Regions from separate parts of the Weizmannia acidilactici genome, predicted to be linked through region 1. Evidence: predicted binding sites of a transcription regulator. Region 1 holds the regulator's gene; each other region holds the start of a gene.
The links. Region 1 encodes Rex, which represses fermentation and respiration genes when NADH is low (regulators of the CRP and FNR family bind a similar motif). Its sites were predicted from a motif close to TTGTGAAATATTTCACAA; they were not measured.
Positions count from the first base shown of each region.

Region 2: adhE (bifunctional acetaldehyde-CoA/alcohol dehydrogenase) is a predicted target of Rex. The motif match lies at 1,372-1,389, and genes of this name have one in related genera.
Region 3: pflB (formate C-acetyltransferase) is a predicted target of Rex. The motif match lies at 1,642-1,659, and genes of this name have one in related genera.
Region 4: arcA (arginine deiminase) is a predicted target of Rex. The motif match lies at 3,698-3,715, and genes of this name have one in related genera.

Region 1 is NZ_BKZR01000026.1:5,779-11,243, reverse strand. It holds gene groL (chaperonin GroEL) at 1-701, opposite strand, end outside; gene groES (co-chaperone GroES) at 755-1,039, opposite strand; gene GBH70_RS10505 (CPBP family intramembrane glutamic endopeptidase) at 1,350-2,081, shown strand; gene GBH70_RS10500 (DUF4305 domain-containing protein) at 2,078-2,275, shown strand; gene tatC (twin-arginine translocase subunit TatC) at 2,416-3,180, opposite strand; gene GBH70_RS10490 (redox-sensing transcriptional repressor Rex) at 3,341-4,015, opposite strand; gene GBH70_RS10485 (ABC-F family ATP-binding cassette domain-containing protein) at 4,295-5,465, shown strand, end outside.
Region 2 is NZ_BKZR01000032.1:4,130-9,594, forward strand. It holds gene adhE (bifunctional acetaldehyde-CoA/alcohol dehydrogenase) at 1-1,345, opposite strand, end outside; gene GBH70_RS11830 (magnesium transporter CorA family protein) at 1,734-2,675, opposite strand; tRNA gene GBH70_RS11835 (tRNA-Lys) at 3,029-3,101, opposite strand; gene panF (sodium/pantothenate symporter) at 3,204-4,652, opposite strand; gene GBH70_RS11845 (YhdT family protein) at 4,649-4,921, opposite strand; gene GBH70_RS11850 (AbrB family transcriptional regulator) at 4,930-5,465, opposite strand, start outside.
Region 3 is NZ_BKZR01000011.1:61,744-67,208, reverse strand. It holds gene pflB (formate C-acetyltransferase) at 1-1,397, opposite strand, end outside; gene GBH70_RS05920 (iron-containing alcohol dehydrogenase) at 1,800-2,960, shown strand; partial or broken gene GBH70_RS17115 (ISLre2 family transposase) at 3,387-3,928, opposite strand; gene GBH70_RS05915 (formate/nitrite transporter family protein) at 4,308-5,138, shown strand; gene GBH70_RS05910 (amino acid ABC transporter ATP-binding protein) at 5,383-5,465, opposite strand, start outside.
Region 4 is NZ_BKZR01000005.1:9,819-15,283, reverse strand. It holds gene GBH70_RS02770 (hypothetical protein) at 3-200, shown strand; gene GBH70_RS17760 (UPF0236 family transposase-like protein) at 857-1,000, opposite strand; gene GBH70_RS02760 (D-2-hydroxyacid dehydrogenase) at 1,279-2,229, shown strand; gene GBH70_RS02755 (cob(I)yrinic acid a,c-diamide adenosyltransferase) at 2,231-2,785, shown strand; partial or broken gene perR (peroxide-responsive transcriptional repressor PerR) at 2,942-3,393, shown strand; gene arcA (arginine deiminase) at 3,879-5,111, shown strand; gene argF (ornithine carbamoyltransferase) at 5,126-5,465, shown strand, end outside.

The DNA.
Region 1 (5,465 bases):
ACAGGCAGGATTTCTTGGATATTGGAAATCTTTTTGTCAGTAATTAAGATATATGGATTTTCAAGAACAGCTTCCATTTTGTCGGAATCTGTTACCATGTAAGGCGATGCATAACCGCGGTCAAATTGCATCCCTTCCACAACATCCAGTTCCGTTGAGAAGCCTTTGGATTCTTCGATTGTAATAACGCCGTCGTTGCCAACGCGTTCCATTGCTTCTGCAATCAATTGGCCGACTTCTTCGTCAGCGGCAGAAATGGAAGCAACCTGTGCGATGGAAGCTTTGCCTTCGATTGGTTTGGAGATTGCTTTTAATTCTTCAACGGCAGCAGCAACAGCTTTTTCAATCCCTTTGCGGATGCCGACAGGATTTGCGCCGGCTGTAACGTTTTTCAGGCCTTCGCGGATCATGGCCTGTGCCAAAACAGTAGCAGTCGTTGTACCGTCACCGGCTACATCGTTTGTTTTGCTTGCCACTTCGGATACGAGTTTCGCACCCATGTTTTCGAACGCGTCTTCAAGTTCAATTTCTTTTGCAATGGTGACACCGTCATTTGTGATGAGCGGAGAACCGAATTTCTTTTCCAATACAACATTGCGTCCTTTCGGGCCCAATGTCACTTTAACAGCGTCCGCAAGTTTATCTACACCACGAAGCATGCCGCGGCGGGCTTCTTCGCCGAATTTAATTTCTTTTGCCATTTATAAAAACCTCCTCATATTCGTTATATTTTTCTATGTTCACGCAATCACGCTTATTCCACAATTGCCAAAATATCGCTTTCGCGAAGGATTAAGTATTCGTTGCCTTGGTATTTCACTTCTGTACCAGCATATTTCGAAAAGATGATGCGATCGCCTACCGCTACATCAATGGCAACGCGCTCGCCATTGTCCAGCACACGCCCTGAGCCGACAGCGACGACTTTGCCTTCCTGCGGCTTTTCTTTCGCAGTATCAGGCAGCACAATACCGCTTGCTGTTTTTTCTTCAGTTTCTACTAATTCAATTACGACGCGATCACCCAGTGGTTTTAACAAGTGAAACAACCTCCTTAATTCGCATTATGTAAAATTTTGTCCATTATTAGCACTCGCTATAGATGAGTGCTAACACAATTATTATAATAAATAATTCATTCTCCTTTTGCAAGTCTCTAACACAACTTTTTTTATTTTTTTTGCTTCCGGTGTCCCCTTATAAGTATGCTTTAACAACAACCGAATATGCAACTTAAAAGGCTGACGGACACAAGCATTTGAACACCGCTCCGTTCAATAGTACAATGTACATATTGGACCATTTTGCAAACCTTTAAACTCTGAACTGCCCAGGAAAGGAAATGAACGCGTGAAAAAAGAGTATGTGTATATTCTGGTGACGTACGTCCTCATGCTGTTGTCCAACATTATCGGCTACCCGATGCTCTACTGGGCCGGGGTAAACCTATTCCATGAGCCGCCCGCCAGCATGAAAACTTTGACACCCCCGCTTTGGACGGTATTAAGTTTTATTGTCGGCTTGATCATCGTCCTTCATTTTTTGCGGAGAGCCGCAAAAAATGAAATGAACCGGGCTGAAGTGCTCCCGGCTGGCCCATCTGCCTTGTGGGCGGTATACGGCGTCTTTCTGTGCTTCTTCGCCCAGATTGTTGCCGCAAAAATCGAATCACTTTTCGGCATTCCGCAAAGCTCCAACAACACGCAGCAAATCATGGTGCTGATCGAAAGATTTCCGCTTGTCATTTTGATCAGTTCCATAGCCGGGCCGATTCTGGAAGAAATCGTCTTCCGGAAAATCATTTTCGGCACACTGCGCAGGCGGTTTTCCTTTATCGTCTCCGGAGTGGTCAGCTCCGTCATTTTCGGGCTTGCCCACACTGAGATCAGCCACTTGTTCCTGTATTCTCTTTTAGGGCTGGCGCTTGCTTTTTTATATGAAAAAACGAAACGGATTACTGTCTCCATGTTTGCACACGTGTCCATGAACACCATTGTGGTGGTAATGCAGCTTTTGTATCCGTCCGTTCAACAGACATTACAATTTCAAGATTTTCACAGCTTAATTGGAGGACTTATATGATGAAGCCACTTTTTTCAGGTGTGGTCAATTGCCTGCTTGGGGCATTGTTCACTTATTTTGCCATCCAGCAAGTGCAGATGAGCGGCTGGGGCTTTTTTTGTTACCTGCTTCTTTTGATTGCCACTTTGGATCTGGGATCGGGGATCAGGCTGATTCTTTTCCATTTCAGGCTCAAACATTCGGCCAAAAAATAAAAAGCCGTTTTTTCCGGAACACTTCAAACAGTCCGGGAAAAACGGCTTTTTTGCATCACATTCCACTGATGATGATTGCGGATTTGCGGAACGCCTGCGCAGCAACGGAACGAATTTGGCGGCCGTGTGCAAACCGGCACTCATTCAGAAATCATCGTTTGCTCATCAATGGTTATTTCTTTTTCTCCTTTTTTTGCTTTAAGGTATGAAAATTTTGAGACGACTGCGCTGATTTCGTACAGCAAAATCAGCGGTACGCCGGCCATCAGCTGCGAAAATACATCGGGCGGTGTAATGATGGCTGCCGCCGCAATTAAAGCAACATACGCGTATTTTCGTGCCTTTTTTAACAGCATTGGTGTAATGACGCCAAGCCGGGTGAGAAACATGACTACAACCGGCATCTGGAACACAAATCCAAAAGGAAGCGTAATTTGCAGAAGAAATTGGAAATATTCACGGATGCCAATAACCGTATGGACTCCCATTTCCGCCGACAATTCCATCATAAATTCCACCATAAATGGAAAAAGAACAAAGTAAGAAAATGAAATGCCAAGCATAAACAGCAAAATGGAAATGGGAATATAGCTTAATGTGATTTTCCTTTCCTTCTCATACAGGCCAGGGCTTACAAACGCCCACAGCTGGTACAGAATCACCGGGAGCGTCAGCAAGCATGCAATGACAACAGATACTTCCATAAAAACCTTAATCGGATCCGTCACCCTGAAGGCGTTCATCGTTAACACTTCGGCTTCTTCAGCATGCTGCAAATAACGGATCACAGGTTTGGCGGCAAATAATCCCACAATCATCGCAAACACAAAGAAAACGAGAACCGTAATCAGCCGCTTTCTCAATTCCTGAATATGCTCGGCAACCGTCATGTTTTTCGGATTCAAGGCCGTTCACCTTTCATTTCCGCCTTTCGATCCTCCCCATTTTCGGCTCCGCTATGCAACACCTTCAAACCAAAACTACCGGACAGCTTTCCCTTGAATTCCGTTCCCACTTCGGGCCACCCCCTGTACCCATTATGATAACGGAAAAAGGGAGTTTTGGCTATGATTTGACGGTTTTTTCTTTCGAATTTTCGGCATCATTTGAATAATGCTGCAAAAAGTAGATGAGGGCTTGCAGTTCCACGGCCAAATCAATATGGTGGACGCGGACATTCGGCGGGACATTTAGCCTGGCAGGCGTGAAATTCAAGATTCCCTTCACGTTTGTATCCGCAAGTTCATCTGTCACAGTCTGCGCGGCAATGGCCGGAACCGTTAAAATCACGACCGTCACGTCTTCCTGACGAAGCCGCTCCTTTAAATCGTTCATGCTGTAAATCGGCACATTGCCGACCCGTTTTCCTACTTTGCTTTCATCGTTATCAAAGGCCATCACAATCCGAGCGCTGTTGTTTTTGGAAAAATTATAGTTCAAAAGGGCAGTTCCCAAGTTTCCTACCCCAATGAGCGCCACATTTGTCATTTCATCCTGGTTAAGCGTCTTGCTGAAGAAAGACAATAAATATTTAACATTATAACCGTACCCTTTTTTCCCGAGCGCCCCGAAATAAGAAAAATCCCTGCGGATCGTCGCCGAATCGACTTTCACCGCTTCGCTCAGTTCCGCTGAAGAGACCCTCTGCTTGCCAAGAGTGTACAAATTTCTCAAATAACGGTAATACAATGGTAATCGTTTCGCGGTGGCTTGTGGTATTTTAGCTGATTCATCTTTCATGTGAAATCCCCCAAGTTGGTTCCTTTTAGTTTTCGAGATATTTGGCAGCGCTACCAATCCATGATTTTATATTACTCCTGTTTTTATAAATAAAAAATAACCGTCTCTGAAAAAATTTAATCTTACGCCCATTCTCTCTCCAACCATGTTAAATATATCACAAATTTGCATATTTTTCATTGATTTATGTGAAAAGATTTTTGACAATATTCGCGTGCCTCAGTTGAGTTGCAGAGCTGCATCCTGTACACTTACAATAATATAGAGGTGAAAATGGCCATGATGTTGCTGCAAGTTCAACAAGTCACAAAATATTTTGGTGCTGAACTTATTTTATCGAATATAAAATTGGAAATCCAGACAAAAGACCGCATTGCTTTAGTCGGAAGAAACGGGGCAGGGAAATCGACCCTGCTGAAAATCATTGCCGGCCAGCTGTCATATGATGAAGGAACGATTACGAAACCGAACGGGGTCGAAATTGGATATTTGGCCCAAAATTCAGGGTTGGAATCCAATCTTTCCATTTGGGATGAAATGATGTCCGTATTTAAGGGCCTGCTCAATATGGAAAAACAGCTGCGGGCGCTTGAACAAAAAATGGCGGATCCTTCCATTTATAACCGTCCGGCTGAATATGAAAAAATTTTACAGGCTTATGATGAGCTTCAGACCCGCTTTAAAGAGGAAGGCGGATACCAGATCGAGGCGGACATCCGCTCCATCCTGCACGGGTTCCGTTTTCATCAGTACGACTACAGCACCCCGATCCATACATTAAGTGGCGGGCAAAAAACGCGGCTGGGGCTGGCAAAATTATTGCTGTCCAAACCAGATATTTTAATTTTGGATGAGCCTACAAACCATCTTGATATCGAAACGCTCACCTGGCTTGAGCAATATTTGCAGGGCTACCAGGGCGCGATCCTGATCGTTTCCCACGACCGTTATTTTCTCGACAAAGTCGTCAACCAGGTATACGAAATTTCAAGGCATTCGATCAAGAAATACTATGGTAATTACAGCCGCTACCTGGAACAGAAAGCTGCCCAGTACGAACGGGATTTGAAACAATACGAAAAACAACAGGAAGAAGTCACGAAACTGCAGGAATTTATCCAAAAAAATATCGCGCGCGCCACGACGACAAAACGGGCACAAAGCCGGAGAAAACAGCTTGAAAAAATGGAATTAATGGACAGACCGCTCGGTGATGAAAAATCGGCCCATTTTTCTTTTGAAATCGAAAAACAAAGCGGCAACGAAGTGCTCCAAGTGCAGGAGGCTTCCATCGGCTATGGTGGGGAAGCTGTTGCGCGAAATATCAATCTTTCCGTGAAACGGGAAGACAGCGTTGCCCTTGTCGGACCGAACGGCATCGGCAAATCAACGCTCATCAAAACCATCTTAAATAAACTTCCCCTTCTATCAGGAACGATCCAATTCGGAT
Region 2 (5,465 bases), on a different contig from region 1:
TTACGTTATACAGGTTGATGACGCCGACGTTTGTAGAAACAGAGTTACCGCCGAATGTGCCGCAGCCCAGTGTCAAAGAAGGCATGTAGGCGTTGTAAATGTCGCCGATTGCCCCTTGGGAAGACGGAGAGTTTACGATAATGCGGCCGGCTTTCATCCTTAAACCGTATTGTTTGATCACTTCATCATTTTGCGAATGGATGACGGCTGAGTGGCCAAGGCCGCCGAATTCCAGCATCGCTTCCGCAAATTCAAAACCTTGTTTCGTGCTGTTTGCTTTGAAGCAGGCAAGAACCGGACTCAGTTTTTCCCTTGAAAGCGGATAGTCAGGACCAACGCCGGAGAGTTCCGCAATTAAAATTTTTGTATCTTCCGGAACATCGATTCCCGCCATTTTTGCGATTTCATAGGCCGGTTTGCCGACAATCGCGCCGTTCACCGATTGCGTTTTTTCGTTGATCACGGTTTTTTCGACTTTTTTCTTTTCGCTTTCGTTTAAGAAATAGCATTTGTTTGCGATCAATTCATTCTTCACTTGATCGTAAATTTCTTTGTCAATAATAACCGCTTGTTCGGATGCGCAGATCATGCCGTTGTCAAACGTTTTAGATAATATTAAGTCGTTGACGGCCCTTTGAATATCTGCGGTTTTTTCAATATAGCAAGGAACGTTGCCGGGTCCGACGCCGAGAGCCGGTTTGCCGCTCGAGTACGCGGATTTCACCATGCCCGATCCGCCCGTTGCAAGAATGAGCGAGATGCCCGGATGGTTCATTAATTGCTGTGTGGCTTCAATGGCCGGTTTTTCGATCCATTGGATGCAGTTTTCCGGCGCCCCCGCTTTAACAGCTGCATCGAGCATCACTTTCGCCGCATAGCTGCTTGATTTTTGCGCGGACGGATGGAACGCAAAAATGATCGGATTTCTTGTTTTAATCGAAATCAAAGCTTTAAACATTGTTGTTGAAGTCGGGTTGGTAACCGGTGTAACCCCTGCAATGACGCCGACCGGTTCAGCGATTTTTACAATTTCTTCATTTTCATTTTCTTCAATAATGCCGACGGTTTTGTTGTATTTGATGTTGTGGTAAATATATTCCGTCGCAAATAGGTTTTTCGTAATTTTATCTTCGTAGACGCCGCGTTTCGTCTCTTCGACTGCCATTTTTGCCAGCACCATATGCTGTTCCAAACCTGCCAGTGCCATTTGTTTCACAATGTGATCCACTTGTTCTTGGCTTAACTCCATAAATTCGCGCAGCGCTTTTTGCCCTTTGGCTACGAGCGAATCCACCATTTCCGTAATTTGAGCTGATTTGTCTACAACTTTTTCATCATCCGCCATGATCGTGGCCTCCATTCAAAAAGGTTTTGTGAAAATTTTCACATGCAAAACCAAAAAAAATATAATTGTGAATGAGTTCACAAATATGTGTTGTGAGGCATCTCTTCCTCTTGACTCCATTATAAACGATTTCACATAATATAACTGTGTCTGATTTGTGACAAATGAATAAAAGATTAATAATCCTTTTTCAAAAAATATTGCTTTGCTGCTTAGGTTCAATTAAAATAAATGTTTTTATTATTTCACTGTTGTAAGTGCTTTCATTTTTGATGAATAAATATGCACATATATACAAAGATCTCACTTGTGAAAAATGCGCATTCACAATGAAAAATAAAAAAGGAGATGAATTTTATGCAAAAACATCTCCCCACAGCTAACTGTTTCAAAAATATTTTTTCTTCCAAAAAATGACAGCCGTTACACAGGAAAGTATCAATGAGGTCAGGAAAGCCATCCAGAAACCGTGCGCACTTGAATGCCATGGCATGCCTTGCAAGTTCATGCCGAAAAAACTGGAAACCATCGTCGGCAGTGACAGGATAATCGTGAAGGTTGTCAAAAATTTCATTACAGCGTTCACGTTATTGGAAATGACTGACGCATACGCATCCATCATGCCGCTTAAAATGTTGCTGTGCACTTCACACATTTCAATCGCCTGTTTGACCTCAATCATGACATCATCCAGCAGATCCATATCATCTTCATACACTTTCAAGAAATGCTGCCGCGTCATTTTTTCCATCACAATTTTGTTGGCTTTCAGAGAAGTGGTAAAATAAACGAGCGTTTTTTCGAGGCTCAGAAGTTCAAAAAGTTCTTCATTCCGCATCGACTCGTGCAGTTCGCGTTCGATCAGGCTCGATCGGCGGTCAATATATTTCAAGTAATTCAAATAATAGCTTGCAATTTCATAAAGGATTTGAAGGGTAAATCTCGTTTTCATGTAGGAGTAAAATCCCCGTACCCGCCTGTGGATAAATTTTCCGATTATCGGATTTTCCTGCAGGCAAACGGTAATGAAATAAAAAGGCGTGACGATAATCCCGAGCGGAATGGTATCATACAGCGCGGAGTCCACATCGTCTTTTACCTTTACAGGAAGGCCGACAATGATTAAAATATCATCGTCTTCTTTTTCAATACGTGAGCGTTCGTCAACATCCAAAGGGTCTTTAATAAAATCAACCGGAATATTGGTTTGTTGTACGACCCAATTGATTTCTTCTTCTGTCGGATTCACAAGGTTCATCCAGCACCCTTTTGACAAGGTGTCTATTTCTTGCAGTTTGCCGCTTTCATTCGTTAAATATATATTTAACATGCAGCCACCTCCTCTTGTATTTTGAGGAAGCTCATGCATACTTTACTCTTCCAGAGATTGATAACCTTTTGGATTTGATGAGGTCAGTATGAAGACTTCCTCTTGCGTATGTTTCATGTACGACCTCGGATGCGCGTCTGAATCCATAAGTTATCATCTCCTTTTTTCCTTGTATGATGATTTGCGGCCGATTTCCGCAACCACCTTATTATACCACAATATAGTATGCGTGAATATGTCCGCCCGTTATTTTTTTGCTGGACAATTTTTCGTACTCCACGTCCAGGAAAAGTTTTTTTAAGTATAAAAAAAGCAATATAACCGCACATCATGCCGATTATATTGCTTTGCTATGGGACATGAGGGGCTCGAACCCACGACCCGCTGATTAAGAGTCAGCTGCTCTCCCAACTGAGCTAATGTCCCGCTGATGACAATAAATATATTAGCACAATTTCTAGATGCGGGCAAGAATAAAATTTTTCCTGCCCGCCAACAGGTGTGAAATGGGTTTTCACTATTTAAGGCTCACTCCGTTTTTACCGGAATGGCGGCTGCTTTATGTCTGAACAAGAGGCTTGCCGCGATAAATCCTGCGCATGAAATCAAAATCGGCAGCACGACCGTATGCATGCCGAACGGGTTCGGATGGAGCCGGTCAAACAAAATATAAGAGCCCATGCCAAGCACCATGGAAGCAACGGCGCCGTATTTGTTGCCTTTCTTCCAATACAGCCCGAATATCACCGGCCAAATAAATACGGATTCCAATCCGCCGAAGGAAAACAAATTGAGCCACACAATCAGGTTCGGCGGGCTGAGGGAGAGCAGTACAACAATGATCCCCATCGCCGCGGTCACGCCGAAACTGGCCGCCTTGATATGTTTGATGGAAGCGTTTCGTTTCACATAATTTAAATAAATATCCTTCACAAGCGCGGAGCTGACCAAAATCAGTAGGGCATCAACAGTCGACATAATGGCAGCCATCGGGGCGGCGAGGACAATACCGGCAAAAAATGGCGGCAGCACCTTCATGGACAAAAGCGGCATCACCGTATCCGGTATTTTCACGCCGGGCATGACGGCACGCGCCATAACACCGATTAAATGCATGCCGAGCATGATGAAGCCGACGACAATGGTTCCAATGATAATTGCCCTGTGCATCGCCTGTGAATTTTTATAAGACATTGCGCGCACCGTAATTTGCGGCAAACCGGCCACACCGACTCCGACCAAAATCCAAAAGGACGATACGTATACAGGCTTGAGCCCATGGCCAACACCGAACGGGGTAATCAAATCCGGATTTTGCGCGGCTAGCTTGGTCATGATATGGTCCATGCCGCCGCCCGCTTTGACCGTAGCCACGAATAAAATCAATGTCCCCGTAAACATCACAACGCCCTGGACCGCATCGGTAACCGCGACAGCCCTGAATCCGCCGACAATCACAAATAAAGTGACCGAAGCGGCAAAAATCAACAGGGATGCCGTATACGACATACCGGTCAGCGATTCAACGAGCCGCGCGCCGCCGATCCACTGCGCCGTCATGGACGAAAAAAGGAAAATGATGATGCTTAAAGCCGATAAAATAACAACCGCATCGCTCTGGTAACGCCCTTTTAAAAAATCAATCAACGTGACCGCTTCGTATTTACGCGCCATGATAGCAAATTTTTTCCCGAGCACCATCAGGACGAAATAGCCTGTTGAAAGTTGCGCCATGGCTAGCAGCACCCAGCCGAGCCCCTGCGTGTATGCCACGCCCGGTCCGCCGATGAAACTGCTCGCGCTTCCGTACGTTGCCACCATTGTCATTGCGAGGATAAAACCACCTAGCTGCCGTTCCCCGAGAAAATACTCCTGTACAAAGGAGTGTGTTTTGATGACGTATTGATTGGCCCAGAAACCAACGGCAAAAATGGTAATAAGAAAAATAAGCAATGGGGTAATGACCGGCCAATTCATGGCTCGCCCCCCTTTTCGCCATCAAAAGGAATGTCACGGAAAAAGAATTTGACCAGTACGATGACAAGCAGCGTGACAACGATGTATCCGGCAATGCAGCTGTAAAAAAACCATGCGGGCATCCCAAACACATAATGGAACGATTTTACGGGGCGCGAACCGAGCCCGTAAGCAAAACCGTACCACCATAAAAAATTAAACACGACAAGCCCGACGCCGATTAGAGCCTCCTTGTGCGCCTGTTTAAATCTTTTATCTTCTGTTTCCAGTCTTTTTTTCAAGGTGTGCCTTCCTTTCCATTTACTTGTTTAGCCGCCGGTAGCCTGCGCTTAAACAGCCACCTTAATACGGGCGGCACCGCTGTTAAAATGAAGAAAATCCGGAACATTTGATAGGATGAAACAACCGATAGATTCGCATGGACTTCCTGCGCCAAAAGCCCCATCTGGTCCATCCCCCCTGGCGCAACGCTCAGGAAACTTGTTACCACTGACGCTCCGTATAATTTTACAAGAATAAATCCGAGAAAAAATGAAGCCGTGATTAACCCGGCGCCCGTTAAGATAGAGAGGGAACTGACCCTTGCTTTATTTTTCAATTGTTCCGGTTTCATCATCAATCCGAGGTAAGCGCCCATTAAGATTTGTGAAATATCAATGAACAATTGCGGCAAACGGCTTCCACCGACCCCGGCGAGATTCAGCAGGCAGGTGGCAAGAATCGGCCCGAGCAGGAAAGGTGTCGGCAGTTTCAATTTTTTCCCGAGCATACCGAAGACGGTGCACATAACGGCAAAAAGGAAAATATTCGGGG
Region 3 (5,465 bases), on a different contig from region 1:
GTAATCGGCCGGTAAGGAGGCGCAACCTGGACTTTCAGTCGTTCATCAATGCCACCGTTAATGGCATACAGCAAAGCTTTTGCCAAGTTTACACGGGCGCCGAAGAATTGCATTTGTTTGCCGATCCGCATTGCCGATACGCAGCAGGCAATACCGTAATCATCGCCGTATTCTTCACGCATCAAGTCATCGTTTTCGTATTGGATGGCGCTCGTTTTAATTGACATTTTCGCGCAATATTGTTTCCATTTATCCGGCAGTTTTGTCGACCACAGCACGGTCAAGTTCGGTTCAGGCGCAGGGCCTAAGTTGTCGAGCGTATTCAGGAAGCGGAACGAATTTTTTGTAACGAGCGTGCGGCCGTCCAGTGCCATCCCGCCGATCGATTCCGTAACCCATGTCGGGTCGCCGCTGAATAGTTCGTTGTATTCTTCGGTCCTTGCAAATTTGACAAGGCGGAGTTTCATGACGAAATGGTCAACGAGTTCCTGCGCTTCCCTTTCTGTCAGGACACCGTTTTTCAAATCCCTTTCAATATAAATATCAAGGAAAGTGGAGGTGCGGCCCAAGCTCATCGCTGCACCGTTTTGTTCTTTAATGGCGGCAAGGTATGCAAAATACAGCCATTGAAAAGCTTCGCGGGCGTTTGAAGCCGGTTCGGAAATATCGAATCCGTAGCTTTGGGCCATTTGTTTCAATTCTTGCAAAGCGCGAATTTGTTCGGAATGTTCTTCGCGTTCCCTGATGACGTCCTCCGTCATGACGCCGTTTCCGATTAAATCGAAGTCTTTTTTCTTTTGCTCAATTAAATAGTCAACCCCGTACAATGCAACACGTCGGTAGTCGCCAATGATGCGGCCGCGCCCGTATGCATCCGGAAGTCCTGTAACGATTCCGGCATGGCGCGCCATTTTGATTTCCGGAGTATAAGCATCGAATACGCCTTGGTTATGTGTTTTCCGCCATTCCGTAAAAATATGTTTGATTTCCGGATCGATTTCATAGCCGTATGATTTTAAGGAATTTTCCGCCATGCGGATGCCGCCAAATGGCATCAAAGCGCGTTTTAATGGTTTGTCTGTTTGCAGACCGACAATTTTTTCAAGCTCTTTGTTTAAATATCCAGGTGCGTGTGAAGTGATGGTAGAAACAACTTTCGTATCCATATCAAGAACGCCGCCTTTTTCGCGTTCCTGCTTGGATAATTCCATGACTTGATTCCATAATTTCAATGTAGCTTCTGTCGGGCCGGCGAGGAAACTTTCATCGCCTTCGTAAGGGGTTACATTTTTCAGGATAAAATCCCTAACGTCGATTTCATTTTGCCAGTTGCCGCCTTTAAAGCCTTTCCATTGTTCTTTGCTGAGTGGTGCTTTTGTAAGCAATTGTTCAGTCATTTGAATGGGCCTCCTTCAAGCCTTGTAGTAAGACTTCAACATAGTGCCTAAAAAAATGGATGAAGTTATTTGCTCATTAGTGAGCATTCCTTAATACGCTTTCATCATAGCATGTCATTCAAAAAAAAGATAGTGATATCGCTCACATTTTTCCGCGAAAAAATGCAGTTTTCAAAGAATGTTCAAATTATCTGCCAATAGATATATAATAGGAAGAAACGAGTCTGAACTGTTATAAAACAATTTGCTCATTATTTCACAATATTTGTTTTCTGAATAGAAATTTTTTAATTGGAAAACTTTGAAGGAAAATGTTCAATGTTTCACAAATTGGACACATCCTAATGAAAGCGATTGCTGTATAGTAATTTATGAAAGCAGTTACACAAAGGAGTGGTAAAGATGTTGACAGGATTGCGTACTGATTTTCAAATGCCTACCTTAAACTTATTTGGGCAGGGAACAGCTGAAGACATTGGAATCAGTCTAAAAAATCTTGGATGCCGTAAGCCGCTAATTGTAACAGATGCAGGACTTCATCAGCTTGGGTATTCTGATAAAATTGCAAAGTACATCAAGGAAGCCGGCCTAGAAGTGGCTATTTACCCAAAAGCCGAACCAAACCCGACAGATAAAAATGTGGAAGACGGGTTAAAAGTATATGAGGAAGAAAAATGCGACTCGATCGTTTCGCTTGGCGGCGGCAGCGCGCATGACTGTGCGAAAGGGATCGGACTTGTCGTGGCGAACGGTGGCAGAATCCATGACTATGAAGGGCTCGACCGTTCCGAAAAGCCGATGGTGCCTTTAGTTGCCATTAACACGACAGCCGGAACCGCAAGTGAAATGACGAAATTCACCATTATTACCGATACGAGCCGAAAAGTAAAAATGGCGATTGTTGATAAACATGTAACGCCGGTTTTATCAATCAATGATCCGTTGTTAATGGTTGGTATGCCGCCATCTTTGACCGCTGCAACCGGCCTTGATGCATTGACGCACGCGGTTGAAGCGTATGTTTCGACGGCAGCAACGCCGATTACGGATGCATGCGCGATTAAAGCGATTCAAATTATCCCGAAATATTTGCCGCGGGCTGTCGCAAACGGACACGACATCGAAGCACGCGAACAAATGGTATATGCGCAGTATCTGGCCGGCATGGCATTCAACAATGCGTCTTTGGGTTATGTCCATGCGATTGCACACCAATTCGGCGGCTTTTATAATTTGCCGCACGGTGTCTGCAATGCCATTTTACTCCCGCATGTCTGCCGGTTCAACCTGATTGCGCGGAAAGAAAGATTTGCGGACATTGCCGCGGCATTGGGCGAAAGGACAGAAGGATTAAGCGTACAAGAAGCGGCGGAAAAAGCGATTGCAGCAATCGAAAGGCTGGCGGAACAACTGAACATTCCGAAAGGCTTCAAGGAACTCGGGGCAAAAGAAGAAGACATCGAAATCCTCGCCAAGCATGCGATGCAGGATGCGTGCGCGGCCACAAACCCGCGCAAACCGACGCAAAAAGAAGTCGAAGCCATTATTGCGGCTGCAATGTAAATATTATAAAAAATAGAACAAATAAAGGGACATCTCTTCTGTTATAATCAATAAAGGTAGTTGAAAAGTTACTCAAAAAAACCGCCTCCATTCAATGTTTGCTAGACACTTACATTATAATGGAAAAGGCGGTTTTTTGTATTTTCTCTGTATATTGTATGTGTCAAGTTTTTCTCGACATCGTTTAAAAATCAGTGATTTCCAGACACTCTTTGTACGCTTTTGGCTACAGCGCTTTGCTTGCTTCTCTGGATAAGGGGCAATCCCAAAAGCAGTTAAACCGGGCATATGATGATCGCGAAATTTACTCGCTTTCCGCACGCGTCGCGAGCCTCCTCGCTCGTCCCTCAAGCACACTGGGTCTCGCCCGGCTCGCTTTTCCCGCAGAAGTCTCAGAAATTAGCGATCATTTATATTCCCAGCTTTTTAAAGGATGTTGGGATTGCCCCTTATCCAGGTGAAAAACCTAAATATCTTGCTTAAATTCCCTATTGCTGATACAGTGCTTGTATACAGGCTGATTGATCCCTGTTTTGCACCGATTGACGGGCGTACAGGCTGTTTAAGCAGCTGGGCGGGTTTTACAGCTTGCTTCTATTCGCGCTGCTTTCTTGCGCTTCTTGTTTGGTGTTTCAGATAAGCATTTCTTAATGTCCGGTTGGTTGAGCATTCCTTGTTATTTTAACCATGGCTTCCCCGCCTTCTTTGCTCCAATGCATCCCCCAGATGTGCCTTTGGTTGGATTCTCTGGCACCGCCCGGCACATTTTCCACTTTCTCTCTCCAGTCAAAAATGCGTTTCTAGTTCTTTTGGGATATAAGTACGGAACTCCTTGGTTTTTTGAGATGCTTCTCATCCGCCAATGTACTTTTATAGGTATCTAAATGCAATATAAACCTGCCTAAATCACGGGTATTTATCGCTTTTTTAACCTGTTCCTTCACTTCACTTTTTCCTCCCACGAATGTCTATACCCTGATCCTCCGTCGCTGTTTGTAATCATCCGTGCTTTTTGGGACACGGGTTTTAATCCATCAAAAAAGCTACGGCCTGTAACCTGCTTATTCCATTATTTACGATAATGAAATAATTTAGGCTACAGGCCAGCCAATACTCATTTTCGTGTATAGTGATGTCTACTTAGAAATGAAGTTGTTTGGGACAGCCCCCTATTTGTCTGTCTGAACGCGGGGCATCCGCATTTCGGCTTGTCCAGCTTTGGTGAAATCGCTTCATAAACGTTCAAAATTTATACATACACAAATAGGAGAAATGGCGATATGATAGAAAAGCAGTTGTTTGTGACAGAATTCACAATTAAATACTTCACGATGGAGATGGTTATTTATGTACGAAGCCGTTGATTCGGTTATTCAAATGGCACTCAATAAGAAAAAAGTGTTGGAAGAATCGCTGCTCCGTTATGTGACAAAAGCAGCTCTGGCAAGTATGTTTATCGGTTTCGCCATCATTATTTGTTATCGCCTTGCAGAGCCGTTTTTTGATGCAAAATCGCCAGTTACTTCTTTTATGAGTTCGATCTTTTTCGGCGCAGCACTCGTTTTGATTATGTTCGGCGGCGGAGAGCTTTTCACCGGAAATACGATGATGTTTTCGATGAGTACGCTGAAAAAAGCAACTACATGGAAAGATGCACTGGCAAACTGGGCGGCAACATACGCCGGCAATATTATCGGCGCCGCGATTTTCGGTTTGTTCATTCATTATACCGGGCTTTATGCCGATACGGAAAACAGCCAGTTTTTAATGACAGTTGTCAGTGGAAAAATCAGTTTGACCACTACACAAATGCTATTTCGCTCTATTCTTTGTAACTGGCTCGTATGTTTGGCTTTCTGGGTGCCGATCAATGTAAAAGGCGACGGCACAAAAATTGCTTCGATGATGCTTCTTGTGTTCGGATTCGTCATTTCCGGCTACGAGCACAGCATTGCCAATATGGTATTGTTCTCGTTATCCTTGGCAGCACCGCACCCGGATACGATCACACTGGCTGGTATTCTCCATAACTTGGGGGTTGTGACAATCGGCAATATGATCGGCGGCGGCGTATTTGTCGGCGCAATGTACGCTTTCTTAACCTCTAAGAAAAAAGATAAAGCTTCTGTTACCGTGATTGAAACAAAAACGGTATCAAATTTTTCAGCGGAAAAATAATGTTTGAAATTTAAAAGATAAATCAAGATATAAAATTTTGACAAAACAGTTCTTATAAGGTTTCTAAAGGTTGATTCGGAGTAAAAATTTTAGCAAAGATTCACGGTTAAAATGGCTGAAAAGACATTTCAAGTCATAAATCGGATAAAGTGTATCTTTACGGGGGCCGCAAAAGAAAACCAAAATCTTTTATATCAAATATAACGGGGCTGTCCAATTTTAATTGGCACAGCCCCTTTTTCCATTAACTTTGTATCAGCTGCAGAAATTGCCTTGTGCGCCCGTGTTTTGGATCTCCAAACAACTCTTCCGGCCTGCCTTGCTCGA
Region 4 (5,465 bases), on a different contig from region 1:
AGTTGCGGCAGCAACAAACCCAATTGCTCGATATGCAGGCCGAATTCAACGCCATCAACGACTTGTACGAAAGCATGCACAACACCGAAATCCGTATTCTCATAGAGGAAAACGGCTTGAAACGTATGAATCCTTTTCAAGCCTATACACCGGGATTTAAAGAGGGAAAAGTAAGCGCAAATCCGCATCTTAAAACGTGATTTAGACCGGAGAAACGAACTGCTTAAAACGTACCAAAACAAGCTTCATTTCAGTGACAAAGACGAATTTGAGCGCCTGAAAAAGATTACGATGAAATTGCCGAATTTTTATTTCGCGGGAAAAACTTAGAAAACAGGGGTAGTGATAATAATGAAAAAGGGAAAATTCCTTCCAAAAGCTTTATCTATTGCTTTAGTTTTGGCTTAATAGCACCTGCTCTACCGAATGCAATAGCCCATGCTGAAACTTCAGATGACACTCAAGTTCAATCAAATTCACAATCTGCTTCTAGCGATATCCTCTATGAAGATAGCACATTTAAAATAACTCAAACTGACACCGCTCGCTAGAACAGTTCTGAACAAAGAAACTAATCAGGTCACCACTTTAACCTTCACCAATTGTAAGCTTAGTAGCTTCATCTTCCGGATATACTAATCCAGTTCATTTCACACATAATGGCCGTACTTACTATTACGTTACTACTTACAAATACAATACTAAAACCGCAGGAGATGAAGAAAACACCGCATGGGGATTTTATCATGTATGAGTAAAATGTTTACGAGGAGTAGATAAGTTTAGGAATATTCTAACAAAAGAAAGAACAAAGAAAGGAACTCTCACCTCTGATAAAATGATTTTTGGTAGAAAATCAAAATAAGGTCACTCGGCGACCTGTCTGACGGTCCTTATATTTTCTTCGTTTAAAAGTCAAAGGACCAAAAAGGGTTTCCAGTGTATAAGACTGTCTTTCTCGATATTCAAACCGTTTAAAATCCGATTTTCCATAAACCAGACATCAAGTTCTTCAAAAATGTGCGATAGAATGACTCGGAAGTATGTTTTAGCTGTTTGAATTAAGCCATCCGTGTTGCGGGCTTCAAGGGCGAGCATGCGAGGGCGAAGCCTTTACCCTTGAAGAGCCGAAACAGATGGCTAAAATTAAAAAAGACGAAAATCGAATATCGAAGGTTGAGAGGGACCTCCCGCAAAAACTTGACTCACTCATTAAAATATCTTAGCCAAGAATATTACAAAAGCAGTATACTATTTAAAAAATGGGGAAGAAAAACAATGAAAATTGTCTTCACTTTTCAGCCTGGAAAAACTTTGTTGGCTGATTTAAATACAAATTTTCCGGGAATAGATTTTCTTGCTTTCCGAGGAATTGAAACGGCACAAGAAGCGCTCGGGGATGCGGAAGTGATCGCCACGTATGGCGAGGATCTGACAGAAGAAATCGTCATGCCGCTTCCCCGTTTGAAATGGGTGATGGTTTTTTCGGCCGGAATTGAAAAAATGCCGTTAGACGCACTAAGGAAAAAAGGCGTGTTTGTTACCAATGCGCGGGGCATCCATAAAATCCCGATGGCGGAATATACTTTTGGCTGTTTGCTCCGTCACGCAAAGTCTTTTGACCTGTTCCGTATCCGGCAGGAAAAACATGAATGGGTCCCCGATGCGCCTTTAAGCGAGATCAGCGGCCGCTGTATCATGATTGTCGGTATGGGCGCAATCGGAAGCGAAATTGCCCGCCTTGCGAAGGCGTTCGGCATGAAGGTGATCGGTGTGAATACGAACGGTAGAAAAACGGAGAATGCGGATGAAATGTATACGCCGGATACGATGGTAAGCGCCTTAAATGAGGCGGATTACGTGGTTTCCGTGTTGCCGAGTACGAAGACAACCCGCCATTTTTATACGAAAACGCATTTCGAGGCAATGAAGCCGTCTGCGGTTTGGATTAATATCGGGCGCGGGGACGCAGTGGAGCCACAGGTGCTGATCGATGCGCTGCAATCCGGAAAGATCGCGCATGCGTATTTGGATGTGTTCGATGAGGAGCCGCTGCCGCCGGAACACCCGTTTTGGAAAATAGAAAATATCACGATCACACCGCACATCTCCAGCCATTCGGAACATTATTTGCCGCGTGCGATGGAAATCTTCCGGCACAATTTACATACTTATTTAACCAAAGGAAGAGATTATATTAATACCGTTGATTTAGAAAAGGGGTATTAACATGAGGATTTATACGCGATCGGGGGATAAAGGGACGACATCCCTCGTTTACGGGGCAAGGGTGCCGAAAAATGATCCGCGTGTTGAAGCGTATGGCACATGCGATGAAGCGAATTCGATGATCGGGCTTGCGCTCGCGTTTCTACATTCGGAACATTTTCCAGAAAAAGAAGAGGTAGAACAAATTTTCAGCCGCGTCCAAACGATGTTATTCCATGCAGGGGCGGAACTTTCCACGCCCCCGGGGAAAGAAGTGCAATGGAAATTAAAACAGGAGTATATTGACGAGCTTGAGACGGTGATTGACAAATGGGACGCGCAGCTTGAACTGTTAAAAATGTTCATTTTGCCTGGGGGCCATCCGGCGGCGGCAGCCATGCACGCGGCGCGGACGGTTGTCAGGAGAGCGGAACGATGCAGTGTTTCGGTGGAAGGCGTGAATCCGCTAGTACTGCCGTTTTTAAACCGCCTGTCCGATTTCCTGTTTGTGGCGGCAAGATTCATCAACCACTGCTTAGGGATAAAAGACCAGCCGCTTCATCCGCTTGGGGATTAATTGAGAAAAACGAAACGTTTTCACATCATCCTGCATAAAAAAAGAAAACCTGAAATAAATGAATTTCTTCATTTTATTTGACAAAACCGCACTTTTTTTTGTAAACTTTTTATAAAGATTATAAATTAAGAATGATAATCGTTAGAAAAGAGGTGCATGACGGTGTCAGAGCAGCAGTTGAACAAAGCACTGGAAACATTAAAGCAGTCGGGTGTCCGTATTACCCCTCAACGTCATGCGATACTGGATATTTGATTGAGTCCATGTCACATCCAACGGCCGATGAAATTTATAAGGCACTTGAGGGTAAATTCCCGAATATGAGTGTGGCCACCGTTTACAATAACTTGCGTGTTTTTAAGGAAATCGGATTAGTAAAAGAGCTGACTTACGGCGATGCTTCAAGCCGTTTCGATTTTGTTACTTCGAATCATTACCACATTATTTGCGAAGATTGCGGAAAAATTGTGGATTTCCACTATCCTGGCTTGGATGAAGTGGAACAGCTCGCCTCACAGGTGACCGGTTTTAAAGTGAGCCACCATCGTATGGAAATTTACGGTACATGCCCGGAATGTAGCAAAAAGCACAGTTATGTCAAAAGTTGAATAATGCTCTCATACCGGTTGAACTGGTCCATTCCAGTTCTTTTTTTATTGCTGTGGATCTGCTTTTAAGGATCCGGCTCGACCGTTTTTTCCGTAGTTTTCGCGTCTGAAACATTTTGTCCAGTTCATAACCCGGAAAGTACTGCAGTTCAAACGTGCAGCCCGCGATAAAAATCCAAAAAATTTTTTTCTCAGAATTCCCACGGATTTATTCACCAATATACATTCCAAAATTGGTGTGGAATCTTAATGAAACAACAAACATCGAGTAATCATGCAAACGTTTTCATAAATAAAAGCGATTCTGTGATGTATTCCACACAAAGCCTGCTGTAATTTCCACAATGCCCAAACCGAAGATCCCCTATGATAAAGATGTACCGATGATCAACCTTCATGAAGGAAATCAAAAAGGAAATATGCCAGGAGGAGGTACAAAAATGAGACAGTCATCCAACACGACATTGGAAATATCGAAAACGAAGATGAAGTACCCGCTGCATATCACATCGGAAATCGGCGAATTAAAAACCGTATTACTGCACCGACCCGGAAAAGAACTTGAAAATTTAATCCCGGAATATTTGGAACGGCTTCTTTTTGATGATATTCCTTATTTGCCGACCGTGCAAAAAGAACATGATTATTTTGCCGGTATCTTGAAAAACCGCGGTATTGAAGTCCTTTATCTCGATAAGCTCGCGGCTGAAACACTTGAAGATGAAAAAGTGCGCCGGCAGTTTATCGATCAGATACTGTCAGAAAGCGGAGCCAATCCGAACGGCACCTATAACATTCTGAAGGATTACCTGCTGTCATTTCCGGTTGAAGAAATAGTGCACAAGGTGATGGCCGGGGTGTTGAAGACAGAAATTGCGGAGGAAAAGAAAACGCATCTGTATGAACTAATGGCAGGCCACTACCCGTTCTATCTCGATCCGATGCCGAACCTATATTTTACCCGCGATCCTGCAGCTGTGATCGGTGAAGGCCTGACGATCAATCGTATGCGAGAGGAAGCAAGACGGCGCGAATCGCTATTTATGCAGTATATCATCAAATACCATCCGCGTTTTGCAAAATTTGACATCCCGGTATGGCTCGGCAGGGGTGAACGCTTCCCGATCGAAGGCGGGGACGAGCTCATTTTAAGCAAAGACACGATTGCGATCGGGGTCAGTTCCAGGACTTCCGCGAAAGCAATTGAAAATTTGGCGGTCCAGCTATTTCAAAGACAGGGAGAAATCCAAAGGGTCGTCGCGGTTGAAATCCCGAAATCGAGGGCATTTATGCATCTTGATACAGTGTTTACAATGGTCGACTTTGACAAATTTACGATTCATCCTGCTATCCAGGGACCTGACGGAAATATGCGGATATACATTTTGGAAAAATCGGAGGATCCGGATCAGGTCAATATCCGGGAAAGGAACAACTTGCCGGCTGTTTTAAAAGAAGTGCTCCATTTGCCGGAAATTGATTTCATTCCTTGCGGCGGCGGTGATATTATTGCATCGGCCCGCGAACAGTGGAACGACGGATCAAATACACTTTCGATTGCCCCCGGGGTGGTGGTAACGTACGACCGCAACTATGTTTCCAACGAAATGCTTAGAAATCACGGCATCGAAGTCATTGAAATTCCAAGTTCGGAATTGTCGCGGGGACGTGGGGGCCCGCGCTGTATGAGCATGCCGATTTTGCGCGAAGATATTTAAAGGAGGAGAAAGATATGGCTGTTTATGCTGAAAACAAAGTCAATCTGAAAGGAAGAAACCTGCTAACCTTATCCGATTACACGGAAGAAGAAATCCTTTATTTGCTTGATCTCGCGGCGGATTTAAAAGCGAAGAAAAAAGCGGGCATTCCACATCGTTATTTGGAAGGGCAAAATATCGCGCTATTGTTTGAAAAGCCTTCCACACGGACAAGATGCGCGTTTACAGTTGCGGCTGTTGATTTAGGGGCGCACCCGGAATATTTGGGCAAAAACGATATTCAGTTTGGCAAAAAAGAATCTACTGAAGATACAGCAAAAGTGCTAGGCAGGATGTTTGACGGCATTGAGTTCA